2 regions of the Marinomonas sp. G8-14 genome follow, and region 1 is predicted to be linked to the other one. Evidence: predicted binding sites of a transcription regulator. Region 1 holds the regulator's gene; the other holds the start of a gene.
The links. The regulator LexA, encoded in region 1, represses DNA repair genes until DNA is damaged. The targets are predictions, from matches to a motif close to TACTGTNTANNTANACAGTA.

Region 1 (10,166 bases):
ACCGTTCGTGTTGATGATTTACAAGGCATGGAGAAGGACGCTCATCGTTTGTACGACCTGATCCGTAGTCAGTTTATGGCGTGTCAAATGACGCCTGCAGAATATACGTCAACAACGATTACGGTTACTTCTGGGGATTATGAATTTAAAGCCAAAGGGCGAATCTTACGTTTTGACGGTTATACGCGTGCAATGCATACCGTGGCTAAAAAAGGGGAAGACAATATTCTTCCGGATGTTGGTCAGGGAGAATACCTGGATCTTAAAGAGCTTTTGCCTGAGCAGCATTTTACTAAACCAGTTGCTCGCTTTAGCGAAGCCAGTTTGGTGAAAGAGCTTGAGAAACGTGGTATTGGTCGACCTTCAACATATGCTTCTATCATTTCTACCATTCAAGATCGTGGTTATGTTCGGGTTGAAAATCGCCGTTTTTATGCCGAAAAAATGGGAGATATTGTCACTGAGCGTTTGGTGGATAGCTTCAGTTCCTTGATGAATTTTAGTTTTACGGCACAAATGGAAGAGCAATTAGACGATATTGCTGAAGGTCATAAAGATTGGATTAAAACACTGAATGCGTTTTATAAAGATTTTAGTACGGTACTGGCTAAAGCGGAGTCGCCTGATGGTGGTATGATGCTCAATGAGCCGACGCCGACGGATATTGCGTGTCCAACATGCTCTCGTCCGATGCAGATTCGTACAGCCAGTACAGGAGTGTTCTTGTCATGTTCAGGCTACGCTTTGCCGCCAAAAGAGCGCTGTAAAGCAACCATTAACCTTATTCGTGGTGATGAGGTTATTGCTGTTGATGATGAAGAAGGTGAATCTAAAGCGCTTATTAATAAACATCGCTGTCAGATCTGTGGCTCGGCCATGGATAGCTATTTGATGGATGAAAACCGTAAGTTGCATGTTTGTGGTAACAATCCGTCCTGTTCTGGTTACGAGGTAGAGAAGGGCTCCTTTAAAATTAAGGGATACGATGGTCCTACCCTTGAGTGCGACAAGTGTGGCTCTGAAATGCAACTTAAGACAGGTCGTTTTGGTAAGTATTTCGGTTGTACTAATGAGAGCTGTAAAAACACTCGTAAGCTTCTTAAAAATGGCGAAGCTGCGCCACCTAAGATGGATCCTGTGCCTATGCCAGATTTGGCTTGCCAGAAGGTTGAGGATCATTATGTGTTACGTGATGGGGCGACGGGCTTATTTTTAGCTGCAAGCCAATTCCCGCGTAAACGTGAGACACGTGCGCCTTTAGTGGAAGAATTGCTGCCTTACATGGATCAGATTGATCCTAAATATCACTTTTTTGCGGATGCACCAAAGAAAGACCCTGAAGGTCGTCCTGCTATTATTCGTTACAGTCGTAAGACAAAAGAGCAATACGTCATGACGGAAGAGGAAGGTAAGCCAACTGGTTGGAAGGCATTTTATGTTGGCTCTAAATGGGTGATTGAAGAAGGTAAGAAAAAATGAGCGGTGTTACCTTGGCAAGTTTGACAAACCAAAAGCTGGATACGGCAAGACGCTTTATTCAGCAAAGTCAAATCAGTGAAGAAGCATGGCTTAATGTCGGCCTGGAAAGTTCAGCGATTTTTCAGTTAAGAAGCGCGCTGAATGGTTTGTTAAAAGAAGTGTCGACGACGTATTCATTATCTGGTTCTTTAGATGTGCCTAGCATGCTACGCGAAGCTGAAAAAAACAGATAATGGTTCCGGTGCTGACTGAGCTGGCGGATTTGTTTTCACGCCCCGAGTCTTGGTGTTCTCAGCTGAATCAAGCTTATTTGGTGCAATTTGAATGTCGTGGCTCTTTGTCTTCTCCGGTTCAAAGCGATAATTTGATTGGTCGCGGTAGTGATAACGGAGCATCTGTGAGTTTTTATTTAACCAAATTGGTTGAGTTGGTTTTGCGTTTTAGAGAAGAGTCATCAGAGTATTGAATATGAAAGAGTCCTACCTAGAAATTGTTGAGCTGGAGAATGGTGATATCGTGCTTCGTCCAGCCAGCGAGGATGGTGAGGAAACCGTTCCTTTGGCAATATTGCAGATCCTGGATGATACTCGATCTTATCTAAAGAATCGTTATTTTGAGTTGGCAAAATGCATGTTTCACGCGGGCATTGATTTTGTTTATTCTGAAGACGCCTTCTTTGATGAAGATTCAGATTATCTTGATGATGAGGAATTTCGACCAAAAATTCTGCATTAGTTTGTGAGCGAGTATAAGCACAAATAAAAAAGCGATGCTTAAGCTTCGCTTTTTTATTTGTGCATTGAAGAGCGTTTAAATACCTTGTCGAATCACGCCAACGGATAAGCCTTCTATCGCAAAGTCTTCGCTTTCAAGGTCAACGATGATGTCAGTAAACTCTTCGTTTTCAGGAATTAGTCGAACAATTTTGCCATTTTGTTCAAAGCGTTTAACGGTGACTTCATCGCCAATGCGTGCAACCACTATTTGTCCATTACGGACTGTGGTTGTTTTATGTACGGCGAGTAGATCACCTTCCATGATGCCGATATTTTTCATGCTGGTTCCTGATACAGACAAGAAATAATCTGCTTGTGGAGAAAACATGCTGGCAGGTATGTTCACGTGTGAGGCGATGTTCTCTTGGGCTAAAATAGGATAGCCAGCAGCAACTTTGCCAATGACAGGTAGGCCAAGGTCTTCTGTTAGATCGTCATTAGAAGCTCGCTCAACTAAGCGTATCCCTCTTGAGGCGCCAGACAGCATTTCAATTGCGCCTTTTTTGCATAAGGCTTTGAGATGCTCTTCAGCCGCATTAGGGGATTTAAACCCTAATCGGTGCGCTATTTCTGCTCTCGTTGGCGGAAACCCTGTTTCACCAATAAATTCGCGAATGGTTTCTAGTACGTCAGATTGTCTTTTGGTTAGTTTAATCATAAGTTGTCTGGTTGTTTATACAGTAACTGTTATTATATACAGCATTCTTAACGATACTCAATGATATAAATGCTTTCAGATGAACTAAAAACACAAATTCAACTTGCATACCGAGCTTCTTTGGATGCCAAGTCCCATAAACCAAGGTCTGGACAGCGTCAAATGATTGCTGCGATCGCGCGAACCTTGGGTAACATTAATCGCGGCTCAGAGGGTGAGCGATTAGGAGAAAAGCATGTTGCTGTGATTGAAGCAGGAACGGGGACGGGGAAAACCTTGTCGTATTGCCTGGCTGCTATTCCAATTGCCAAAGCGCGAGGGTTAAAATTAATTATTTCCACTGCCACTGTCGCGCTGCAAGAGCAAATCTTACACAAAGAGTTGCCAGATCTGTTAGAGCACACCCAGCTTAGCTTTAAATACACGCTTGCCAAAGGGCGTGGACGTTACCTGTGTTTGAATAATCTGGAAGGTTTTCTCAATTCTGAAGAGCAAGCAATGGACGATATGTTCGCAGGTCTTTTTGAACAACATCTTCATTCAGATGATATTAATACCGTGCTTTATCAAGAAATGGACGCTGCTTTGCAAAAAGGTGAGTGGGACGGCGATAAAGACAACTGGGCAGGTATCGTTCGTGATCAAGATTGGCGACGCTTAACGACCGATCATCAACAATGTACAAATCGTAATTGTGCGAATTACTCCGCCTGCCCATTTTTTAAGGCGCGTGCCGAGATCGAAGTGGCGGATGTTATTGTAGCCAATCATGACCTTGTGCTCGCTGATTTGTCATTGGGGGGCGGCGCTATTTTGACGCCACCAAAAGATACAATATATGTATTTGATGAAGGGCATCACCTGCCGGATAAAGCGATCGGGCATTTCCGCCATGAAGTGCGTTTGCAACAAAGTATTACTTGGTTGCGCCAGTTAGAAAAAAACTTAGTGAATTTAAAACAAGAGTTAACGGATGACGTGAGCGTCACCGGCCAGCTTTTATTAAAGATACCTCAGCAAATACAGAGTATTGTGAACTTTATTCAATATGCGCAGCAAGGTTTAGCGCCTTATATTCAAGGCTTGGGGTTGGATCAAGATAATAATCAGCATCGCTTCGAGTTTGGTCAAATTCCAGACGAATTGCGGCAATTGGCTTATAGCTTGCAAACGTCTTATCAAAAGTTATTTAACAATATTGAAAGTATTCAGGACGAATGCAAGAAGACAAAACAAAATGAAGGGATGGGTGTGACGCCTGAAACCGCCGAAACGTGGCAGCCTATTTTGGGTGTTATTCTTGGTCGCTTAGAGCAATGTGTTGGTTTGTGGCGATTATACTCTGCTGTTGATGATCAGAACTTTCCCCCAAATGCTCGTTGGTTGGTGTTATCCGGCCAGGGGATGGAGCAAGATATTGAATTGGGCGGTTCGCCTATTCTTGCCGCGAATACATTAAGACAACAATTATGGGATAAGTGTTTTGGTGCGGTGGTGACCTCTGCAACGCTGACCGCTCTTAACCAGTTCCATCGTTTTAATATGCGCTCTGGAGTGCCCTATGAAAGTGAATATTTACGGGTATTGAGTCCGTTTGACTTTCAAAAAAATGGTTTGCTGATTGTGCCCAATATGGTGAATGAGCCTCAATAGAGTAGAGCAGCATACCGCTGAGATCATTACCTACTTGAACGAGCATGTTGATGTTGAGAAAGGCAGTTTGGCGTTGTTTTCGTCTCGTCGGCAAATGGAAGAAGTGGCGCAGTCTTTGTCTTCTAAGCTGCAAGAAATCTTGTTGATGCAAGGAGAGCAATCCAAGCGCGTCATTTTGGATTCTCATAAAGCGCGTATTGATGAGGGTAAAGGCAGCTTGTTGCTCGGATTGGCAAGCTTTGCAGAGGGTGTAGACTTGCCAGGAAAGTACTTAACCTGCGTATATATTGCGAAGATTCCTTTTGCTGTGCCGGACGACCCCGTTGAAGCCACTCTGGCTGAATGGATACAAAAGCGTGGTGGCAACCCGTTTATGGAGATCACCATTCCCGACGCTTCATTGCGTTTAGTTCAAGCCACAGGCAGGCTGCTGAGAAGTGAACAAGACGCTGGTGAAATACATATTTTAGATAAGCGATTGCGCACCAAGCGTTATGGGTCGCAATTAATTAACAGCTTGCCACCTTATAAGTATCAATAGACTGACAAAGCGTAAGCAAGGGGTGATAAAGCTTTACCAATTAGGTACACTCTTTGCAAAGATCATTAACCTCAAAACATAGAAGCGTAAAGATTCCAATATGGAAAACCAAATTCAAGAAGCACCATCAGAAATTAGCACAAAACCAAAACGCACCCGTCGCCCAAACAAGCGACCAAGAAATAATGATGAGGCTCAAAATGGAGTTCAATCCAATACCCAAGTTGGTCATGAAGCCGTGACGACGGGTAGTGGAAAAAATGCTATTTGGTCCATAGAGGATTTTCCGGTTGCTAAGGTAGATGGAAAGTTGCGCTTTCATGATTTAAATCTACCTGATCGTGTGATTAAGTCTATCGCGGAAATGGGTTTTGAGTATTGCAGTGAAATTCAAGCTGAAACTCTGCCTATGACCTTACTGGGTTATGACATTATCGGACAGGCCCAAACTGGAACGGGTAAAACGGCTGCATTTTTGATAGCGATGATCAGTGATTTTCTGGATTATCCCCTTGAAGAGAAGCGTCCTAATAACGTTGCTCGCGGTTTGATTATTGCGCCTACTCGTGAGCTGGCCATTCAAATTGCGGATGAAGCGGTAAAGCTGACATCAAACTGCCATTTGAATGTGGTGACTTTGGTCGGCGGATTGAGTTACGAAAAGCAAAAGATCGCCTTGGAAACCGAAAATGTTGATATTTTGGTGGCGACACCAGGGCGTTTGTTGGACTTCGCGCGCAGCCGTAAGGTGCAATTGGGTAAAGTGGAATGTTTGGTGTTGGATGAAGCCGACCGTATGCTGTCGATGGGCTTTATTCCTGATGTAAAAAGTATTATTCGTATGACGCCGCATAAAGAATTAAGGCAAACCATGCTATTTAGTGCGACTTTCCCGAAAGACATTCAGGCGCTTGCGCAGCAATGGACGTATTTTCCAAAAGAAGTCTCTGTGGTGCCAAAAGAAGCCACCAATCAGAACATTGATCAGGTGATTTATACGGTTGAAGCGGATCAAAAATGGCCCGTTTTAAAACAGCTGATTAATGAAAATGGCGGTCAGCGTACGATTATTTTTGCTAATCGTCGTGATGAAACGCGTGATTTATACGAGCGTCTACGTAAAGCAAACATCAACTGTGCGATCTTATCTGGCGAAGTGGCTCAAGATAAGCGAGTTAAGACATTAAACAACTTCAAAGAGGGTATCATTCAGGTGCTGGTGGCAACGGATGTTGCAGGTCGTGGTATTCATGTTGATAACGTAGAACTCGTTGTTAACTATTCATTACCGGAAGACCCTGAAGATTATGTGCATCGCATCGGCCGTACTGGCCGCGGTGGTGAAACGGGCAAATCGGTCAGTTTTGCGAGCGAGGACGATGCGTTCATGATCCCTGAAATTGAAAGGGTTGTGGGCGAGAGCATTCGCTGTGAGTACATGGTTGATACCTCGCTATAAAGATCGCTTAATTTTTAAGTGAGATAAAATGAATTTAGAGCACCATTTTGCCAGTCTGGGGGAGGCGTTTTCTTCGAAAACCCTTGTCCAGCCACTTCTTGAGCAGCGATTGGTAGAGTTTAATCAATCGCTCGCTTCTTTTCTGTCCATTGATATTAAATCCACTGAAACCAAACGCATTTTGAGTGGCGAAGACGCATTGCCGCTCAGTCTAAGCATGGTGTACGCCGGTCACCAGTTTGGTGGCTTTTCGCCTCAACTAGGAGATGGTCGAGGCGTTTTGTTAGGTGAGGTTCGTGGTCAAGATGGCCTTTTGTATGATTTGCACATGAAAGGGGCTGGGCCGACACCTTATTCTCGTCGAGGCGATGGTCGTGCTGTGTTGCGTTCTTGTATTCGTGAATACTTAGCCAGTGAGGCCATGACGGCGCTCTCTATCCCTTCGTCTCGCGCTTTAGCGCTTTACGACAGCAGAGAAGCTGTGTATCGAGAAACGCCAGAGGCGGGGGCGATGTTATTAAGAGTTGCGCAAGGTCATATCCGCTTCGGTCATTTTGAATACTTTTTTTATCAAGGTAAGCAGGCGGAGCTGGATCAGCTTATTGAATATTGTCTTACACACTATTACCCCGAGTGTTTGGCCGCTGAGTCTCCCCTAGAAAGTATGTTGATTGAAGTGGTTAAGCGTACCGCTAGAATAATGGCGAAGTGGCAATCTGTTGGTTTTCAACATGGCGTGATGAACACCGATAATTTCTCGTTCACCGGAGAGACGATTGACTACGGTCCTTATGGTTTTATGGAGGATTATGAACCCGATTGGGTTTGCAATCATTCTGACCACGAGGGGCGTTATGCCTTTTCTCGGCAGCCTGGTGTGGGTTTATGGAATCTTAACTGTTTGATGCGTTGCTTTTCAAAACACCTTGAGCGCGATCAGCTTATTGCCATTTTGCAATGTTATGAGCCAGAGTTGCAGTCTCATTACGATGTTCTGATGATGAGTAAGATGGGGTTAGATTCAGCGCATGATGTTCATGCTTTATTGCCGTCATTGTTGTCAATATTGGCATCAGAAAAAATGGATTATAATGTTTTTTTCCGTTTGTTGAGTCATCTTGAGCAAGGCGTTTACACGCCTATATTAGATGAGGTGGTTGATCGCGAAAAAATGTCAGTTTGGCTTGCGCAATATGAGGCTGCGCGGATCAAAAGTGTGTATGCCTGGTCTCAGGTGAATGCCTCTATGTTGGCGGTTAATCCGAAGTTTATACTCAGGAATTATTTGGCACATGAGGCAATTCTTTCCGCTGAACGAGGAGATTACTTGCCCTTTCGACGTTTGTTGCATGTGCTTACTCATCCTTTTGATGAACATCCAGAATCCGACAGTCTTGCGCAAAGATCGCCAGAATGGGGTAGATCATTAGAAGTAAGCTGTTCGTCTTAGTTTGGTTCATTTTTTTATAATTGGACGATATTTTTAAAGAGAAATAGTCAATATGAAGCATTCTGTATGTGTATTGGGTGGTGGTAGTTTTGGTACGGCTTTGGCGAATATTATGGCGAAAAATGGCCATCAGGTGAGCCAGTGGATGCGTAATGAAGAGCAGGTGGAAGAGATTAATTTAACCGGCTTGAATAGTCGTTATTTGCCTAATGCGCCTTTGCATCGAGAATTGTTAGCAACCAGTAATTTAGAGCAAGCCATTCGAGACAGTGATACTGTTTTTGTATCAATTCCGTCCAAATCTTTTGAACAAGTTGTGCAGCGCATTGAACCTTTGTTGACGGCAGATAAAATATTAATTAGCACCACAAAGGGATTTAATCCAAATCGTTTTGAACTTATGAGTGATGTTTTGCGTCGAAACCCTATAACGCAAAAGATTGGTGTTCTGAGTGGTCCGAATTTGGCGAAAGAAATAGCCGCAGGTCAAATGACTGGAACAGTTATTGCCAGTGCGGACGATCAAGTTCGCCGTAGAGTGATTGAATTACTCAAATCCCCGACGTTTCGTGTATATGAAAACAAAGACAGTAAGGGGGTTGAATTAGCGGGCGCTCTAAAAAATATTTATGCGATTGTGTGTGGTCTTGCCAAAGCGCTCAATGTAGGGGAGAACACCATGTCGATGATTATGACGCGCAGTCTGGCTGAGATGAGCCGATTTGCTGTGCATTTTGGTGCAAATCCAATGACGTTTCTCGGACTGGCAGGAATGGGGGATTTGATTGCGACTTGTACTTCGCCGTTGAGTCGAAACTATCGAGTAGGTTTTGCTATTGGTTCCGGTCATAATTTGGACGAAGCCGTTGGGGGACTTGGCGAGGTTGCTGAAGGGGTGAATACTTTAAAAATGGTGGTTGATGAAGCTCATAAGCATGGGCTTCTATATGCCGCTTGCTGAGGGTTTGTCTAAATTATTGTTTGAAAATGCCCAGTTGGAGTCGTTGATTGGTTCAATGATGACGGGGGAGCAAAAATGGGATGTCGAATTTGCGACAAACGAGGAGAATGACAATGTCTAAGCCAGGTTATGCTGATCAAGGTTTTTGGTTTCGGGTAATTTTCATGTTGCTGTATTGGGTTGTGCTAAATATTGCGGTGACTGTGTTTGGTATTTTGCTGTTGCTAGTGAGCTTGGTCAAATTAGGTTCAAAACATGAGCCTATCATGCTGTCTTCTTGGCTAAACAGTGTTACCGCTTTTATTGGTCAAATATTTTCTTTTTTGTCTTTCCAGTCAGAAGAAAAGCCTTTTCCATTTCAACCTTGGCCCTCGGAAGGTGTGGATGAGGAAGCTTAAGCGTCTCTATGTTTTACGCCACGGCAATGCCCAGCCATATGGTTATGCTCATGATGAAAGTCGTGAGCTTACTGAGCTTGGAGTGGCTGAGGTAAAAATGGCGGCACAAGCATTTCGTGAACGAGGTGAGGCAATTGATGTGGTTTTCGTGAGTCCTTATGTTCGGGACTCAGCAAACGGCAAAGACTTTTTTAGCCAGTCTAGATACTTCGGTTGAAATGAAAGATTGCCCTTTCATTACTCCTAATGGCCAAAAAATTGATGTGGCGTTATGGTTAAATGATCTGCCTTATGAGTCAATTTTATTGGTTACGCACCAACCGTTTTCTCATCAATTTGTGGATTATTTGGTGGATCAGCCTTTACCTATCAATTTCGCTATGACTACTGGGACTTTGGCCTCGGTTGAAGGGGAGTTATTTGCTGGGGCCTGTTGCCAATTTCGTTGGTGTTTTTCGCCATCATGAATGATTGAAGTAAATTTTTTGGATTGGTAAAGAGCAAATATGGGAAATGATATTGTTTATAAGCTTGCGCACACGGAAATAGCTGGGTTGCAGTGGCTGCCTAAAAATTCATCCGCTTTTAAAGTTTTGTCCTTGCATGGCTGGCTTGATAACGCAGCGAGCTTTTCTAATTTGTCTCCTCATTTGTCTGATTTCTCCCATATCGCGTTAGATCTCGCAGGGCATGGTCTGTCTTTGCATCGGCCAGCAGGAAGTTTTTATCACCTGTGGGATTATGTTTTAGATGTGGTGTCTATATTGAACCAGTCTAAACAGAGCGTGTGG
Region 2 (10,166 bases), 1.5 Mb from region 1:
CTACGCCGCCGTCGGTCATATCAACGATAACTTGCTGAATGGGCGCATCGAATTTCTTTGGATTGATGCAATCAGTCGCGCCGAACTGTTTCGCCATTTCGAATTTAGATTCATTGATATCAATCGCGATAATGCGAGACGCGCCTGCCATGCGAGCACCTTGGATAACCGACAGACCAATGCCCCCCAAACCAAAGACGGCAACCGTCGCGCCCTCTTCCACTTTCGCCGTATTGAGTACGGCGCCGATACCAGTCGTGATACCACAACCTAGCAAGCAGACTTTTTCTAGTGGCGCGTCAACGTGGATTTTCGCCAAAGAAATTTCAGGAACCACACTGTACTCAGAGAAAGTAGAGGTACCCATATAGTGATAAATTGGCTCACCATTGATGCTGAAACGGCTCGTGCCATCTGGCATTAGGCCTTTCCCTTGAGTCACACGAACAGCTTGGCAAAGGTTAGTCTTACCAGACTTACAGAATTTACACTCGCCACATTCTGCTGTGTAAAGTGGAATAACGTGATCGCCCACTTTAAGCGTGGTAACACCTTCGCCTACGACTTCAACAACACCAGCACCTTCATGACCAAGAATCGCAGGGAAAATGCCTTCTGGATCTTCACCAGACAAGGTGAACGCATCTGTATGACAAACGCCTGTTGCCACCATGCGCACAAGCACTTCACCTTTTTGCGGATCTTGAACGTCCACTTCTTCAATTTTCAGTGGTTGGCCTGGACCCCAAGCAACAGCAGCTTTACATTTCATAGCGCACTCCAAAGTGTGTTTAGATTCATTTTCGATACCACCAGTGTAGACGCAAATGATTACAAGGATAATGCTCGATTTGGAAAATGATTCTTGCCATACAGCAACAATCATTTCAAAACAGCCTTTTTGAGTTATAATATAACAAAATAAACAGTTTTTTTTCCATCTCAAGGGGCAAATTATGAAAAATTGGGAAGCCATGGAGGCTTTTATTGAAGTGGTTCGGCAAGGCAGCTTTTCCGCCGCGGCGACGAAACTGAGTGTATCGGCGTCACACATCAGTCGCTTGATCACGCAACTTGAAGCGGAGCTAGGCACGACATTACTATTTCGTACCACAAGACGCATCCGTTTAAGCGACGCGGGTGAACTGTATTATCAACACTGTCGAGGTTTACCCGAAGCATTAAGCAGTGCCGAAGAAATGATTTCGACCTTAAATCAAGCCCCCATTGGTGCCTTCAAAATGACCTGCGCCACCACCTTTGGTGAACGCTACATTGCACCTTTGATGAATGATTTTTTATTGCATCACCCAAAGATTGAATTGGACTTTCATCTTACCAATCGCCCGGTGGACTTGATCGAAGAAGGTTATGATCTGGCGATTCGTATGGGCGCCATGAAGGATTCCAGCCATTTATCACGGCGATTATGTGACAGAGAAGAATACCTTTGCGCATCAAGAGAATACATCGATCAACACGGTATGCCACATACATTAGCGGAATTAAACAAACACAGCTGCTTAATTGGCTCCAAAAGTCATTGGCTATTTCAACAAGATGGGCAACGTAAAGAAATGAAGGTCGCCAGCCAATGGCGCAGTAACTCTGGCCCCGCCTTATTAGATGCCGTACGTAAAGGCTTGGGCATTGCGCAACTGCCTGACTATTATGTAGTCGATGATCTTGCCAGCGGCAAGCTCATTCCGCTGCTAACGCAATATCAGTATCCGTACAGTGGTGTTTGGCTTGTTTACCCAAAAGTTCGCCAACCCTCACCGAAATTACAAAGTATTTGTGATTATTTAATTCAACGGTTTAGAGACGATCCGCCATTTGCCAAATAAATACTCTATGGTTAAATACTCCCCACATTCACGAATAAGTAAGCCGCATGTTTTCTCAAGAAGATTTGATACAAGTAGCCCGTCAAACCATGCCCTTTGGCAAATATCAAGGTCGAGTTTTAATCGATCTACCAGAAGCCTATTTACTTTGGTTCGCCCATGAAGGCTGGCCCAATGGCAACCTAGGCCAATGGCTGCAACTGGCATTAGAAATCAAAATCAATGGATTGGAAAAACTAGTCGATCCACTGCGTAAACCAACCGTGAAAAAGCCAAACGAACCGAAAATTCGTATTCGCTTTGACGACTAGTCTGCCCTAAAAGAGGCATTAGGATAAACATAGAACAGCACTCCCTGTTCTTGTTTATCTAAGACAAATCCAGCGCGTTCAGCGACTTTTATCGATGCCATATTACCAACTTTCACTTGCGCCACCAGCGGTTCCTTAAAGTACAGCACCAATTTGGACAGCATGCGGTGAGCAACGCCTTTTCCGCGCGCTTCTGGTGCAACCGTCCAAGACAACTCCCAAACACCAGCCATTCGATCTGCTCGACAAGTGCCCACCGCGACACCATCGACTTCGGCTATCCACAAACGCCTTTTTGACAGGTCACTTAACGAAGACTCAAGCCAAACAAGATGCGACGCAAGCGTCACTTCATCGCTATTATGAGAGGCTTGGCGGGTGTCTGGATCATTACGCCACAGCAACAAAAGATCGGCATCGGCCATCTCAACAGGTCGTAAACTTAATGAATCTGTCATTTCAAACCTTTCGCTCATCTAGTGCCTATTTAAATAAGCAGTATACACTTTTGTTTAACGACTAAAAAAAGCTAATTAAGGTACAAAAATTGCTTTATTTTTGAACTCAAAAACAAAGGATATACACCCAATGGACATCAGAATCGATGACTTATCCGGCCCAGAAGTCAAACAAATACTCACCGAACACCTTAAAGACATGTTCGCCGCATCACCGCCTGAATGCGTTTTTGCATTAGATTTAGACGGATTAAAAAAACCAAACATTACCTTTTGGACGGTTTGGGAAGGTAGCCAATTACTCGGCTGTGGCGCGCTCAAGGTACTGGATGAAACACATGGCGAAATTAAGTCTATGCGCACTACCAGCGCAGCCCGCAACAAAGGCATTGCTTCTAACTTACTACGCCATATTCTCGATGCAGCCAAGCAAAAAGGACTCAATAGAATCAGCCTAGAAACAGGATCACAAAACTTCTTCGCGCCAGCTAGAAAACTTTACGCCAAGCATGACTTTACTGAATGTGGCCCTTTCTCCGATTACAAACTTGATCCTTACAGTGTATTTATGACCAGAAGCCTTTAACGGCGTCATTGCGCCATTACAGTCTGCTTCATTAATTTTCCCATCTGTGCATTACGACTGCTGAATAACAGCGTTAGACTTTATGGATTCAAGATAAAAACTAAAGGACGCAGAATGAAAACCATCGGCATTATTGGGGGAATGAGTTGGGAGTCGTCGGCTCTGTATTACAAAAACATCAACGAGCTGACAAAACAGAAACTTGGTGGCTTGCATTCCGCTAAAATACTGTTATCCAGTGTCGATTTTGCTGAAATTGAACGCTTGCAACATCAAGGTGACTGGTCACAGTTAGGAGCAATTCTCGCCGCTGAGGCCAAACGTTTAGAACAAGCTAAGGCTGATTTCATTCTTATTGCGACTAACACCATGCACAAGGTCGCTGATGTTGTTCAAAGTGCCGTAAAAATTCCTTTGCTGCACATTGCCGATGCAACAGCCAAAGAACTCGTTAGACAAAAGCATCAAAAAGTTGGCTTTATCGGCACCCGCTATTCAATGGAAGAAGCCTTTTATATTAAACGATTAGAAGAACAATTTGGTTTAGAGGTCATCACGCCATCAAAGCAAGACAGAGACGAGATACATAGAATTATTTACGAAGAATTATGCTTGGGGAAAATTCTTCCTGAATCGAGAGAGATCTATATCGACATCGTTAATCGACTCCAAGACGCCGGTGCCGATGCCGTCATCGAAGGCTGTACGGAAATCACCCTATTATTAAAACAAGAACACGTCACCGTGCCTTTATTTGATACTACTTACATTCACGCTAAAACCGCTGTGGATGAAGCGTTAAAGACTCTATTTTGAATAAAATCAGCCAGCGCGGACGCTGGCTGATTTTCCTTATTTGGAAAGGGAAAAACCAAATAAGGAAACCTTTTCATTCAGCCCTAGACTCCTCCATGAGTTAACTTAGCTGGATCAAGTAGAGCCAACAATTCACCTCGATTTAAATCCGTTTCCTCTTCGGCGACATCCACCACTGGGCGACCTTCTTTATAAGCTTTTTTGGCGATTTCAGCGGCTTTGGCATAACCAATGATGGGATTAAGAGCCGTGACTAAAATGGGGTTACGATGCAGCGCTTGATTCAATTTATCTTCATTCACACTGAGCGTAGCAATAGCGTTGTCGGCTAAAAGCTGTCCGCTGTTTGCCAGTAGTTTGATGCTGTTTAGCAGGTTCTTAGCAATCATGGGCAACATGACGTTTAATTCAAAATTCCCCGATTGCCCGCCGATAGTAATCGCCGCGTCGTTACCAATCACTTGTGCGGCTACCATAGCCGTGGCTTCTGGTATCACCGGATTCACCTTGCCCGGCATAATTGACGAACCTGGCTGCAAGGCTTGTAATGTAATTTCACCTAACCCTGCCAATGGCCCAGAGTTCATCCAACGTAGATCATTGGCAATTTTCATATAAGTGACTGCCACAGCCTTTAATTGACCAGACAAAGCCACTGCCGTGTCCTGAGAGCCTATCAGGGCAAAAAAGTTTTTTCCTGGTACAAACGTCACCTTGGTTAGATCAGACAGCTCTTTAGCAAAAGTAATGGCAAACTCTGGATGAGCATTTATACCAGTACCAACGGCGGTTCCGCCCTGAGCAAGTTGGGTGGTTTTGTTTTCTAAGTAGGTTAAGTTGTCGATGTTGTCTTGCAACTGCGCCGCCCACGCGTGGAAAGTTTGATCCAATCGCACTGGCATCGCATCCATCAAATGAGTGCGTCCCGTTTTTGTGTAGCCAGCAAGCGAATCGCCTTTTTCAAGAATGGCAGTTTTTAAATGTTCCAACGCGGGCAACAAATGCCCCGTCAATTCCAACGTAGCACTCACATGAATCGCACTAGGGATAACGTCGTTGCTACTCTGACCATAGTTCACATGATCATTAGGATTAACAACCGAACCATGGTATGCACTCGCTAATGTAGCAATCACTTCGTTGGCATTCATGTTCGAGCTGGTACCAGATCCCGTTTGAAAAACGTCAACCGGAAAATGCCGCATTAAATTATCGGCATTTAACAACTCATCGCAGGCCTGTTGAATCGCTTTAGACATCTCAGGCGTCAGACATTCAAGAGATTCATTTGCCCTTGCCGCAGCCGCCTTAATTAAGATAAGAGAACGAATAAACGCCTCAGGTAATGGCTCACCGCTGATAGGAAAGTTATTAATCGCTCGCTGTGTTTGAGCGCCATAGAGAGCCTTCTCTGGGACCTCTAATTCCCCCATGCTGTCTTTTTCAATACGCATACTCATTCTTTAATATTGTCCTTGTTGTTCAAAAGAAGAAAGAAAGTAATGGCTCAAAATTCGTAAATTATGTTCCATCTTGAAGTAATTCTTGGCATCTTGATAGGTGACAATTAAATGCTTGAGATGTGATAAGGGCAAATACACCTTATCTAAACAGGTCTGACGCCAATGAGGAGCAAGGCTGGTATCACAAACCGTGTCTAGCAACACATTGAACACTCTTTGATGTAACAAGGTTGCATCGGTAATGTTCAATCGTTCAGCATACTCTTCTGTTAGGTTTAAATAATGATAAAGCACTTCTGGGGAATCTGCACACTGGCCACCCTGAATGGTTTGCTCGAGTACTGAAAATGGCACTAAATAATGACTCATCACTTCGCCCTCTGAAAATGACACAACAAACAATATAAATGATAACTATTATCAATAATGTGCATGAAGACAAGATCTGTCAAGCTGTTGATAACGATTCTTATTAAATTTTACTATTTGTTGCGATTACTTGATTAAAATCAATCATTCTCAGGCCCACCCAAAAAATACAAAAGCGTAAAAAAACAAAAGCCCCTGCTACGTAATGCGTAACAGAGGCTATTCAGCATCATTCAATACTTAGAGTGCGTCACTCTTAGTGGTGATGACCGCCTACACCGTGGGCATGACCATGAGCAATTTCATCATTGGTCGCTTCACGAGAAGCTACGATTTGAATATTAAAAGTCAGGTCTTTGCCAGACAATGGGTGATTCAAATCAACTGTAGCGTGTTTCAATCCAACTTTCACAACCGTCACTTGACGCATGCCTTTATCCGTTTGAACCATAGCAACCATTCCCGCTTTCCAGCGTTTCGCGCCTTGTAAATGTTTGACTGGCACTTGTTGCTGACGATCTTCATGGCGCTCACCATAAGCATCGGCACAAGCAACCGTTACTTCAAATTCATCACCGACCTCTTTGCCTTCCATCGCTTTTTCAAGTCCTGGAATAACATTACCGTGGCCATGTAAATACGCCGCTGGCTCTTTACCCGCAGAGGTTTCGAGCAACTCTTCGCCATGACGCAAAGTATAGTGAAATTGAACGACTTGATTGTCTGCAATTGACATGCTGTTTCCTCATTCTAAAATTCGAGCATTAATTATTGCGGCATTATAAGGGCAACAAGGCAACTTACCTAGACCCTTCACCAGATGGTTATTGACTAAAAGATAGAAAGCTCTAATGAATCCTCTGTAATAATGATATTTTTAACTAAGGCCGCTGCGGTTTTTTCAGAGGGTGAATGATTTAGCACATACACGGGATGCTGATCGAAATACTCTACAAGGGACTTTTCAAAGTCTGCATGCAAAGACCCCAATGTAGAACGCAACATTTTTTCATTAAAGCTAGATCCCTCAACGTCAATTTGGGTGATTTTTGGTGCCACCAAATACAAACGATCTTCCTCGATACGCACTCCAGATTCAAACGACGGGTTCACTTTTGTGGTAACGGAAAATGTCTGACCAAACGCTTTTAATGTGCCAGTCATGTTACTGGTCATATCCACCAAAACTAAACCACCATCGCGCTCGGTGAAATCAATGTCTGCCCCTGTCACCAGTAAATCTAAATTCAATGTATTGCCATTCAAAAAAAGCGTAATGTGGTTTTCTTGCTGTTCCGCTAACTGTTTTTCCACTTCTTTGTTCATATCGACTTCGCTAATACTAAAACTGTTACAGCCGACTAAAAACAAAGACGTGGAGCACAAAGCAACAATCGCCAATCTACGAATTACTTTCATTCTTCTTTCTCCATGGTCGTCGCATTAACGTGGCGCCTTTCATACCAAAAACTCATAAAATCCTCTGTTACTTTTTGCTCAATCTCCACCGCTTCATCGGTTGGACAAAATAATGAAATGGTAAAAACATTGTAACCTTCTGTGGTTGTCGTGATGCGAACTCTTGGCTCAGGGCCAGATATTTTAATGTCTAAACGTTTCTCAATAAGGCTGTTATAACGAATCGCAACCTCATGAAAATGCTCACTATACTGACGAATTTTATCCAAAATTTGCTCTTTAATCGTAAACAGGTTGACGTCGTCTGAGTGGCGAGAAATGGAAAAGGTATGTGTCACATAACGTCGCATATAGTTCAAATTCTGAACCGTATTCAATAATAAAACGCTATTAGGAACCACGGTCGTACGCCCTGTGTAAGTGTAACTCCCCCCTTCAAGTCAACTTCAAACAATGTGGTCGACAACCAGTCACTGTCCGTCACTTCGCCCTCATAGTTTGCAATACGTATCCAGTCTCCAACTTGATACGGTCGAGTACTCGCTCGATAAAACGCGCCTACAATACAGGCAATAAACTCTTTCGTGGCTATCACCAACGCCACCATGAAGGCAGCAATGGAAATGGCAATATTTTGTAACTCAGATGACCAGATAAGCACCAAACCAACCACTAACAGCAGGTTGAATATGTTATCGACCGTATTAATCCGTTGACGTTTCTTATCATGTTCAAGTTTTTGGTGGAGGCGAATTGCACGTTTCGTATAACGTCGAACGATGTAGGACAATAAAATCCAAGTAAACGTCAAAACAAACTCAACGTGATCCATTAAAATGGAGAAGTCTATCTGAGAAAAATCAACGGCCATAAAAGTGTTTCCTTTAGCAAGAACGCAACTTTATCAATCATTGCCTAAATCAACAAACAAAAGCACTAGACAGAGAAACAAATAATACTGTACATTTATACAGTATTATTTTTCATGAGGTGGATCATGCCTGTCATTATCAAATATGTTGTAGAACGCGATGGAATAGAAAAAATGACTTTTACTTCAAGAGCCGAAGCCGATGCCTATGACAAACTGTTGGATACCGCAGAAGCACTGTATGAGGTTTTAGATCAAAGCCAACTAGCCGGAGATCATGATAAGAAAGAAGCCTTATCCATGTATTTAGCCGAGCAAAAAGACCTGCTATTGGATATTTTAGGTAACAAAAAGAAAAGCACAGCGAAACCGAAAAAAACCAACCGCAAAGAAGCTAGCGCTCAACTTGATCTGAAAGAATCGGCACCTAAAAAAACGCTGGAAGATCTGGTCATCGAACCTGACGAAGACGCGCTGTACGAGGAAGAGGACAGTAACGTTGTGTTTGATCACGATGACATCGTCGATTTTACGGAAAGTGATGCCGCGTAATGCGGCATCTTAATGTTTTTTAACTAAGGCCTATGGGCCTGTTTCACCAGCCAATCAAAAAAAACATTCGCAGCATGATGCAATTGCGCGCCAGACCGTCGTACTAAGTAAAAGGATTCGCTAGCTTCGACCGTTTGTCCAAATGGTGCGACCAATTTACCTTCGCTCAGCATCTCTTGCACCATAGAAGAACGGCCTAAAGCCACACCTTGACCAAGTTCCGCCATGCGCAATGTCGACACTAACGTATCGAACTGCATCCCCATTGACGAGTCAACGTTATCCACGCCCATAATGTTCAGCCAGTAACCCCAACCTTCTTCGTAACCAATCACATGCAGTAGTGAATGATTCACCAAATCCGCGGGTTCTCGCAAAGGTAATCGTGCCATCAGTTCAGGGGAACACACCGGTACAAGATTGTCCCAAGTAAGCCGTTGTGAGATCAACCCAGGCCATTCACCATGCCCCCAGCGAATTTCCATATCCTCTTCATCGTCTAAGGCTTGCACCCAAATATTGCTCACATAACGAATGCCATAGTGGGGATAAGCGACACTAAAACTGGCAAGTTTAGGCGCCAACCAGTGAGAGAAGAACGACAAACTGCCACAGACTTTGATGAGCTGCTTATCCTGTTGGGAAAATATTTCGTTCGTGCCAACCGCCAAACGAGAAATCGCGTCTTTTACTACCGGAAAGTAAGAGCGCCCTTCTTCCGTTAAACTCAAGCCACGCGGTAAACGCTTAAATAACGACACCCCCAAATGACTTTCCAGCAAACGAATTTGCTGACTCACTGCACCTTGGGTTAAGCATAGCTCTTCCGCTGCATGAGTGAAATTAAGACATCGCGCCGATACTTCAAAGGTATGTAGCCAATTTAATGGCGGAAGGGATTTCTTATTCATGATGAATACCCAATAAAGGAGAGAATCTTGGCCAATGATGGCGGCCAAGATGTGTCATCAAAACTAAAGAACCTGACCAAGGAAGCGCTGTAAACGCGGATTGTCAGAACTAAAGAAGCGCTCAGGGCTTTCTTCAAACACTAACTCACCTTCTTCCATGAACACTACGCGATCCGCTACTTCACGGGCAAAGCCCATTTCATGAGTGACCACCACCATGGTCATACCATCACGAGCGAGGCTTTTCATCACGTCCAGCACTTCCCCAACCATTTCAGGATCAAGCGCGCTGGTCGGTTCATCAAACAACATAATCTTCGGATGCATAGCCAAGGCTCTCGCTATGGCCACACGCTGTTGCTGACCACCAGACAAATGTGATGGGTAGTTATTCATGCGCTCCGCTAGGCCTACTTTTTTGAGTAGCTCACGGCCTTCTTGCTCCGCGACTGCGCGAGGCTTTTTCTTCACCTTGATGGGCGACAATGCCACGTTACCCAACGCTGTTTTATGTGGAAAAAGATTAAAGGACTGGAACACCATGCCCACTTCTTCGCGCACCT

Region 2: the regulator LexA is predicted to act here: its motif matches at 8,226-8,245, upstream of AC0L6V_RS22125 (YebG family protein).

The regions. Positions count from the first base shown of each region.
Region 1 covers NZ_CM147891.1:1,187,680-1,197,845, reverse strand. The annotation lists gene topA (type I DNA topoisomerase) at 1-1,479, shown strand, start outside; gene AC0L6V_RS06090 (hypothetical protein) at 1,476-1,712, shown strand; gene AC0L6V_RS06085 (hypothetical protein) at 1,712-1,945, shown strand; gene AC0L6V_RS06080 (hypothetical protein) at 1,948-2,214, shown strand; gene lexA (transcriptional repressor LexA) at 2,290-2,913, opposite strand; gene AC0L6V_RS06070 (DEAD/DEAH box helicase) at 2,983-4,566, shown strand; gene AC0L6V_RS06065 (helicase C-terminal domain-containing protein) at 4,553-5,107, shown strand; gene AC0L6V_RS06060 (DEAD/DEAH box helicase) at 5,208-6,566, shown strand; gene AC0L6V_RS06055 (protein adenylyltransferase SelO) at 6,595-8,016, shown strand; partial or broken gene AC0L6V_RS06050 (NAD(P)H-dependent glycerol-3-phosphate dehydrogenase) at 8,069-9,098, shown strand; gene AC0L6V_RS06045 (DUF4389 domain-containing protein) at 9,091-9,375, shown strand; gene AC0L6V_RS06040 (SixA phosphatase family protein) at 9,362-9,592, shown strand; gene AC0L6V_RS06035 (hypothetical protein) at 9,594-9,842, shown strand; gene AC0L6V_RS06030 (alpha/beta fold hydrolase) at 9,882-10,166, shown strand, end outside.
Region 2 covers NZ_CM147891.1:4,321,646-4,331,811, reverse strand. The annotation lists gene AC0L6V_RS22185 (S-(hydroxymethyl)glutathione dehydrogenase/class III alcohol dehydrogenase) at 1-772, opposite strand, end outside; gene AC0L6V_RS22180 (LysR family transcriptional regulator) at 957-1,847, shown strand; gene AC0L6V_RS22175 (DUF3820 family protein) at 1,895-2,158, shown strand; gene AC0L6V_RS22170 (GNAT family N-acetyltransferase) at 2,155-2,616, opposite strand; gene AC0L6V_RS22165 (GNAT family N-acetyltransferase) at 2,747-3,202, shown strand; gene AC0L6V_RS22160 (aspartate/glutamate racemase family protein) at 3,317-4,018, shown strand; gene AC0L6V_RS22155 (class II fumarate hydratase) at 4,102-5,478, opposite strand; gene AC0L6V_RS22150 (hypothetical protein) at 5,482-5,850, opposite strand; gene AC0L6V_RS22145 (FKBP-type peptidyl-prolyl cis-trans isomerase) at 6,107-6,586, opposite strand; gene AC0L6V_RS22140 (DUF1439 domain-containing protein) at 6,682-7,269, opposite strand; gene AC0L6V_RS22135 (hypothetical protein) at 7,266-7,670, opposite strand; gene AC0L6V_RS22130 (mechanosensitive ion channel domain-containing protein) at 7,643-8,140, opposite strand; gene AC0L6V_RS22125 (YebG family protein) at 8,267-8,692, shown strand; gene AC0L6V_RS22120 (LysR substrate-binding domain-containing protein) at 8,716-9,603, opposite strand; gene AC0L6V_RS22115 (amino acid ABC transporter ATP-binding protein) at 9,667-10,166, opposite strand, start outside.